DNA from 2 places in the Psychrobacillus sp. NPDC058041 genome. Region 2 is predicted to be linked to the other one. Evidence: predicted binding sites of a transcription regulator. Region 2 holds the regulator's gene; the other holds the start of a gene.
What was found. The regulator CtsR, encoded in region 2, represses protease genes until heat stress. The targets are predictions, from matches to a motif close to ATGGTCAATAAAGGTCAAACA.

Region 1: a site for CtsR is predicted at 1,696-1,716, ahead of ACFVR1_RS00565 (ATP-dependent Clp protease ATP-binding subunit). Genes of this name have one in related genera too.

What each region holds. Positions count from the first base shown of each region.
Region 1 covers NZ_JBHVRO010000001.1:127,368-131,588, forward strand. Annotated here, with positions in the region: gene ACFVR1_RS00550 (prolyl oligopeptidase family serine peptidase) at 1-416, shown strand, start outside; gene ACFVR1_RS00555 (metal-sulfur cluster assembly factor) at 465-773, shown strand; gene ACFVR1_RS00560 (Crp/Fnr family transcriptional regulator) at 899-1,594, opposite strand; gene ACFVR1_RS00565 (ATP-dependent Clp protease ATP-binding subunit) at 1,818-3,956, shown strand; gene ACFVR1_RS00570 (YjzD family protein) at 4,082-4,221, opposite strand, start outside.
Region 2 covers NZ_JBHVRO010000007.1:160,463-164,683, forward strand. Annotated here, with positions in the region: gene ACFVR1_RS12895 (ABC transporter permease) at 1-153, shown strand, start outside; gene rsgA (ribosome small subunit-dependent GTPase A) at 509-1,516, shown strand; gene ACFVR1_RS12905 (GNAT family N-acetyltransferase) at 1,539-1,988, shown strand; gene ACFVR1_RS12910 (CtsR family transcriptional regulator) at 2,158-2,625, shown strand; gene ACFVR1_RS12915 (UvrB/UvrC motif-containing protein) at 2,647-3,192, shown strand; gene mcsB (protein-arginine kinase McsB) at 3,182-4,221, shown strand, end outside.

The DNA of each region.
Region 1 (4,221 bases), on a different contig from region 2:
TGGGTGGTATCACGACACTTGGTTGCTTAACCGTTTATCCTTGGATAAATGCTGCCAGCATTATGATGGGAACTCCAAGTTATGTTCAATTAGCGAAAGCACAAATTGAACAAATCGAGCAAAAAGGATTTCAAATTCCATTGAATTCAAAGGAAAAAGACGATATGTTCCATACCTTATCTACATTCGATGCTTCCATTCATATGGAGAAACTATCAAATAAACCATTGTTTTTTTGGCATGGAGTAAAAGATACTGTAGTACCTTTTGAGTCAACTGCTCTTTTTATTGAGGCTTTTGAAAAACAATTCGGAAATGAATATCTTGTTTTTATGAAAGAAAAATCGGCAGGGCATGCAGTTAATCGAAAAGGAATGTTAGCTGCAACTAAATGGCTTGCAAACAATTTGGCATAACGAGAGTACTTTGTTATGATGAAGAAAAGTAGTAAGGGGGTTTATAAAATGGATCAAGATATGAAAGATAGTATGATGAGTGCACTTGAAAATGTAATCGACCCTGAATTAGGGATAGATATTGTAAACTTAGGATTAGTATATGATGTTGAGTTAACAGAGGAAGGAATTGCAACTGTTACGATGACTCTTACTTCAATTGGGTGTCCAATGGGACCAATGATTGTAGACCAAGTAAAAACGGCACTAGGTGAATTGCCTGAAGTAAAAGAAACAGAAGTTAATATTGTTTTTAATCCACCATGGTCGAGAGAAAATATGTCTCGTTATGCCAAAATTGCACTAGGTATTCGATAAAAATATCGCTTAACCAACAAAACAAAGGCAATAACACGATATTGCTAACTATAAATATTTATCACGTATAAATTAGGGAAACTCTTATTGTGAGAGTTTCCCTAATTTTTATTAAAAAAGTATTTCTAATCTATCCGACAAATATGCAGTGGACAATTATCACACTCAATTTCTTTTCTTAAAAAGTTTAAATCGTTAATTGTTATAAGTCCTTTATTAAGTTCAATGACACGAGACTTTTTAATATCGTTTAACATTCGATTTACAACTTCTCTACTAGTTGCACATAGGTTAGCTAATTCTTGATTGGTCAAATAGTGATCTATAAGGATGCTTCCATCCTCTTGGGTAATTCCATAAGTATTAGAAAGACGAACTAGTGTTGAAAAAAGAGCTCCCTTTTTTCCATGTAAAAGTAAATCTCGAAATCTTGTCTCGTTTTTTAAATGATTTAATTGAATAAATTTCATCCATTCCATCATAAGTTCAGGAGAAGTGCTTAAAAACTTTTCTAGTTGAGATCGAGAAAGGGATACAATTTTTGTAGGCTCTATAGTATGAGCAGATACAGAATGATAAAGAGTTTCACAAAAAACAGATGTTTCCCCAAGAATACTTTGTGAATTAGTAATTTTTAGTGTGAATATTCTACCGCTTTCCGTATCTTTCGTAATTCTTACAGAACCTTCTAAAACATAATATACTTCATCGGAACGTTCTCCTTCATGAAATATCGGACGGTCTTTTTCTATTTTATTAATGGAACCAAATTGTTCAAATAATGAATAAATCCCCATGAATAAAGGAGTATTCTCGTTCATATAAAATCACAACCTTTCCACATAAAACAATAATAGCATAATAAACCTATTCTTATAATCACTTTTCTTTACAAATTATATGAAGAAATATTATAATTGAATTAGTCAAAGAAGGTCAAACTTTTAATATTTATGCTGTAAGTATTCCAAAACACATTTCAATGCCTACAGCTGGGTTTGACAGATATTAAACCGAGAAGTAATAGTTAAGGAGATGTTTGGTATGCAAATGAGGCAACAAGACGAAAAAAGTCCGTTAGAAACATATGGACGTAATTTAGTTACTGCTGTGAAAAATGGAAAAATGGATCCTGTCATTGGGCGTGATCAAGAAATTAGAGACGTTATTCGTATATTATCTAGAAAAACAAAGAACAATCCAGTGTTAATAGGAGAACCTGGAGTTGGGAAAACAGCAATTGTAGAAGGTTTAGCTCAAAGAATTGTGCGAAAAGATGTTCCAGAAGGATTAAAAGAAAAAGAAATCTTTGAACTTGATATGAGTTCTTTAATTGCAGGTGCGAAATATCGTGGAGAATTTGAAGAACGACTACAAGCTGTATTAAAACAAGTGAAAGATAGCGAAGGTCAAATTATTTTATTTATAGATGAAATTCATACAATAGTAGGAGCAGGAAAAACAGACGGAGCAATGGATGCAGGAAATATGTTAAAACCTATGCTTGCACGTGGAGAATTGCATTGTATTGGAGCAACTACATTAGATGAATATCGGATGTATATCGAAAAAGATCCAGCTCTCGAAAGAAGATTCCAGCAAGTACTTGTAAGAGAACCATCTGTAGAAGACACGGTTTCTATTTTACGTGGACTAAAAGAACGCTTTGAATTACATCATGGAGTTCGCATTCATGACAGAGCAATTGTTGCAGCTGCGGAATTATCTAATCGTTATATTACGGAACGTTTTTTACCGGATAAAGCAATCGATTTAGTTGATGAAGCATGTGCAATGATTAGAACAGAGATTGACTCGATGCCTCAAGAGCTTGATGAAGTCACAAGAAAAATGATGCAGCTTCAAATTGAAGAACAAGCGTTAATGAAGGAAAAAGACGCTGCAAGTAAAAAAAGACTTGAACAAATACGTAAAGACTTGAAAGAATTAGAACAATCCTCAAGTGAAATGCGTAACAAGTGGCAACAGGAAAAAGAATCAATTCAAGTTATTCAACAAAAAAGAGAAGAACTTGATAGATATCGTCGAGAATTAGAAGACGCAGAAAACAAGTACGACTTAAATAAGGCTGCCGAGCTTCGTCATGGGAAAATTCCTACATTAGAAAAAGAACTTCAAGTATATGAACAGCAAGTAAACGAGGAAACAGAATCTCGCTTATTACGGGAAGAAGTAACTGCTGAAGAAATTGCTTCTATCGTTTCTAGATGGACTGGAATTCCAGTTACAAAATTAGTGGAAGGTGAACGGGAGAAGCTTCTTCGTTTAAAAGAAACACTTGGTGAAAGAGTAGTTGGACAAGACCAAGCTGTGCAATTAGTAACAGAAGCTGTATGGCGTGCACGAGCTGGCATTAAAGATCCTAGAAAACCTATTGGATCTTTCTTGTTTTTAGGTCCAACAGGTGTAGGAAAAACAGAACTAGCCAAGTCGCTCGCAGCAAATTTATTTGATTCAGAAGAGCATTTTATCCGAATTGACATGTCTGAATATATGGAAAAACATAGTGTATCCCGGCTAGTTGGTGCACCTCCTGGATATATTGGATATGAAGAAGGTGGCCAATTAACCGAGGCGGTACGTAGGAACCCTTATTCTGTAGTACTATTAGATGAAATCGAAAAGGCACATCCAGATGTTGCTAATATTTTATTACAATTAATGGACGATGGTAGAATAACAGATAGTCAAGGTAGAATAGTTAATTTTACAAACACTGTCGTAATATTAACTTCTAATATTGGCTCACAATATCTTGGAAATGCTACTGGGCTTATTAGTGAAGAGGAAGAAAGCCTCGTAATGGCTTCTTTAAGGGAGCATTTTAAACCAGAATTATTAAATCGTTTAGATGACATCATTATGTTCCACTCTTTGACCACACAACATTTTGAAAAAATTGCTGAGAAATATGTCAAACAACTTCAAGATCGTGTCCGCGAACAAGAAATTAATTTGCAAGTGGATGAAGAAGTTATTAAATGGATTGTAGCAGAAGGTACAGATGCTGCATTTGGTGCAAGACCACTAAAACGATTTATTCAAAGAAACTTAGAAACTGCAGTAGCGAAACAGTTAATCGGGGGGACAATTCTTCCTGGCAGTACGATTAAAGCAACTATTGAAGATGGTCAACTAGTCATCGCAACAATAGCAAAATAGTACTTTCAAATCGCAAAATAGAGGATTTAAATCGCAAGAATGATTTACAGAATCACAAAATATATAGTATTTGCAGTGACACTAATATAAAACAGCTCCCGCATTTTGATTGCGAGAGCTGTTTTTTAGTGTTGTTCTGATGCAGTTGGTTCGTTTGGAATAATTGCAGAGATGATAAAAATCATAATTGCAACTGGAATAGACATGATCAAACCGTTATTTAATTCAAATGGTACGTTTTGTACTGAACTAACAACGTAATTCA
Region 2 (4,221 bases):
GCAAATACCAATCTAACTCAATATATAGGCGATAACCATCCGATAATAGCTGGGTTAACAATGCCTTTTTCAATCGTGGTAATTTTAGTGTACGTCATTGTATTTTTAGTTATTAGTTACTGGTCTTTTATAAAGAGAGATGTAACTGCATAAATTTTTGTTGACATAATGTTAATACTTATAGTATTCTGAAAACAACTTAAGGAAAGGAGTGAGGCATTATGGCTAATGTAAATAAAAATCCACGAATCAGTAAGTTCATGATGTCCCACTCTATATGTCTCTAAAAAAGTAAGGTTTCTTACTTTTCTATTTGATATGCTTCTTTACTAATGACCGGGAAACCATGACTGCTGATTTGTGCAGTCATGGTTTTTTTATTGTTTAGCTTCGATGCCTTACCTCTTTGGGTAGACATAGGCATTGCCGCTATTCTACCCAAAATTAGGAGGAAGTTAAATTGAATTTAATCGAAAAATATGGTTGGAATAATAAATGGGAAGAAAAAATGCTCGGTAAAGGAATTGCGGGTCGCATTTTACTTGAGCATAAACACTTATATCGAGTTATAACAAATGAAGGAGAATGGCTATGTTCTCTGTCAGGGAAATTCAAGTTTGATCATGGTCGAGAAGAATTTCCCGCGGTAGGAGATTGGGTGGTACTGGAGCAAATGCCTGGAGAAGAAAAAGGAATTATTCAAGAAGTCCTTCCACGCAGTTCTCAGTTTTCAAGAAAAGTAGCTGGTCAGACAACAGAAATACAGTTAATCGCTGTCAATGTTGATTATGTATTTCTTGTGATGTCTCTTAATCACGATTTTAATGTACGTCGTTTAGAACGGTATTTATTAGCTGCATGGGATTCAGGTGCAACACCGATTGTAGTGCTTACAAAAAAAGATACTTGTGATGATTTGGCCTATTATATTAATGAGGTGGAGTCTGTCGCTTTTGGTGTAGATATTTTTACGGTGAGTAGCGTAACGGGAGAAGGAATTGATGAACTTTCGGTACTGTTATCAGCTGGTAAAACAGGAGCGCTATTAGGTTCTTCAGGTGTGGGTAAATCATCCTTAATAAATGCATTATCTGGAGAAGAAGTAATGGCAGTTAACGATATTCGGGAAGATGACAGTAAAGGTCGTCATACAACGACACACCGTGAATTATCATTGCTTCCGAGTGGTGGCCAATTAATTGATACACCTGGAATGAGAGAATTCCAACTATGGGAAAGTAGTGAAGGCGTAAGTGCAAGTTTTAAAGATATTGAAGAACTAGCGGATGAATGCCGCTTCCGTGATTGCAAACATCAAAAAGAGCCAGGATGCGCTATACGAGAAGCAATTTCAACAGGTTCACTCAAAGAAGAACGATATAAAAACTATTTAAAGCTATTAAAAGAGCTTGCGCATATTGAAAGAAAAAATGATATTGTCGCTCGAAAAGTAGAACGAGACAAATGGAAGCAAGTGGCCAAAATACAAAGAAGTAATTATAAGAAGAAAAAATAATTGCTTTTAAAGGAGTAATTAGATGATAAAGAAACTCCTTCACCAAGATGAAAAAGTTGCTGCGGAGATTTTAGAAATTCAGGTACCTGCATATAAAATAGAAGCAGAGTTAATCGGATTTAATGGAATTCCTCAGCTTCAAGATTCTATTCATGACATAATAATCTCAAAGGAAATTTTTATCGGATATTATGAAGAGTCGCAATTGACCGGTTTTATATCATTTATGAACACTGATGAACTTATAGATATTTGCAGACTTGTTGTACATCCGAACTTTTTTCGTAAAGGAATTGCATCCATATTATTAAAGCATGTATTAGAAATCAAAAAGGCAAGTCAGCACATTGAAGTTTCAACTGGAGCGAAAAATACTCCTGCTATTCAATTGTACGAACGTTTCGGATTCAAAAGAAGAAATGATATTGAAATAGAACCAGACTTCTTTATTACACAGTTAATATACAAATAAAAGATTTGTGGAATACAAATGACCTCATTGAAGCAAGCTAACTACTAACCATTCGGTTAGTAGTTTTTTGTTTTTTTCGTTACAAATCATATCAATTGCACATCTAAAATTTTCTCGCTATAATATAGTCAAAGTTAGTCAAAGTCAGTTTGCGAGAAGAGGTGAGAAGATGAAAAATATATCTGACATAATTGAAGGTTATTTAAAGTCTATTATAGAAGAAGAGAGTAAGGGGCAAATTGAAATAAAAAGAAGTGAAATTGCAGAAAAGTTTCAATGTGTTCCTTCTCAGATCAACTATGTGATAAATACCCGTTTTACCCAAGATCGCGGTTATTTAGTGGAAAGTAAGCGCGGTGGTGGTGGATATATTCGAATTCTCCGCGTTCGTGCGCATACAAAGGCTGATTTGATTGAGCATATAATACAGAGCCTAGAAAACGGAGCATCGGAATCAATGACGGAAGACATAGTGTTCAGATTAATTGACGAAGAGGTAATCTCTAAACGAGAAGCGAAGCTCATTCTAGCTGGGCTTAATAGAACAACTCTTGCAATTCCACTACCTGTAAGAGATGAATTACGCTCACGAATATTATGTGCCATGTTGCTAACATTAAAGTATGAAATAAAGTGAAGTTAAACGGGGTGTTGAAAAGTGATTTGTGAAAATTGTAAGCAAAGACCAGCTAAAGTAACGGTTACGCAAGTGCATAACGGTGAACACTTTGAAAGACATTATTGTGAGAATTGTGCTAATAGTCTCCACCCGTTTTACGTAGAGTATAAACAAGATCCGTTATCTCTGCACCAGCTACTATCAAACTGGTTTAATCATGCAGAACAACAACCAATACATCAAAAACAAGATAGACCAAAATTAGTTTGCGATGAATGTGGTTGGTCTATCCAACGATTTTTAGATGAAGGAAAATTTGGATGTGCCTCCTGCTACAATAGCTTTCGTAACCAGTTACCGAATGTACTAAAACGATTGCATAACGGAAACATTACACATATAGGTAAAGCACCAGGAGCACTAGGCGAAAAATTAGAACTGAAAAAAAGGATTGAAGCTATTCGTTTGCAAATGAAGGACGCTATTGAAACTGAACGATTCGAGGAAGCTGCCAAGTTAAGAGACGAGGCAAGAGAACTTGAGAGTAGGATTGCTTCTGGAGGTGACGAAAAGCATGTCGATTGAACGTTTTTTAGATAATTCTCCTTCTAGCTGGATGGCTGGTAGTGGAGATCATTCGGATATTGTAATGACTACAAGAATTCGTTTGGCTAGAAACTTAAATGGCTACAGATTTCCTCTAGCATTTACTGAGGATGAAGCGCATAAAATTGACCATTCAGTTTCGGCCACACTTTTAGACGCAGATGAAGAATTACAAATGAACTTCTCCTCTATTCAAATAAAAGATTTATCCGAATTAAGTCGGCAAGTATTAGTTGAAAAGCATCTAATTAGCCCTAAGCTTGCCAATTCACCGATGACCGGGTCGGTTTTACTGTCCGACGATGAGTCAGTTAGCGTGATGGTTAATGAGGAAGACCATATTCGAATCCAATGCTTGTTTCCTGGGCTTCAGATTCAAGAAGCCTACGCGCAAGCGGATACAATCGATCGAGTATTAGATAAAGAATTACCATATGCGTTTGATGAGCAATTTGGTTATTTAACAAGTTGTCCAACTAACACCGGAACTGGATTAAGAGCATCTGTCATGATGCACTTACCAGCTCTAACAATGACAAAGCAAATGAACAGAATCGTTACAATCATCTCCAGATTAGGGATGGTTGTGAGAGGAATTTACGGTGAGGGTAGCGAAGCCCTCGGGAACGTTTACCAAGTATCTAATCAAACTACATTAGGTAAAACGGAAGAGGATATTCTTTCGGATCTTCAAAGTATTACGGAACAAATCATTCAAAAAGAAAAAGAATCAAGAAGTGCACTATTAAATCATTCTGCCAATACACTAGAAGATCGGTTATATCGATCATTGGGAACTTTGTCATTTGCACGTATCATCACGACAGAGGAAGCTGCTAGATGTCTGTCTGACGTACGTCTAGGAATAGATATAGGGCTTATAGAAGATGTAGATGTGACTATTTTGAATGAATGTATGGTTTTTATGCAACCAGGATTTTTACAACAATATGCAGAAACCACTTTGAATGCTTCGGAACGGGATACGTTTCGAGCAAAGTTATTAAG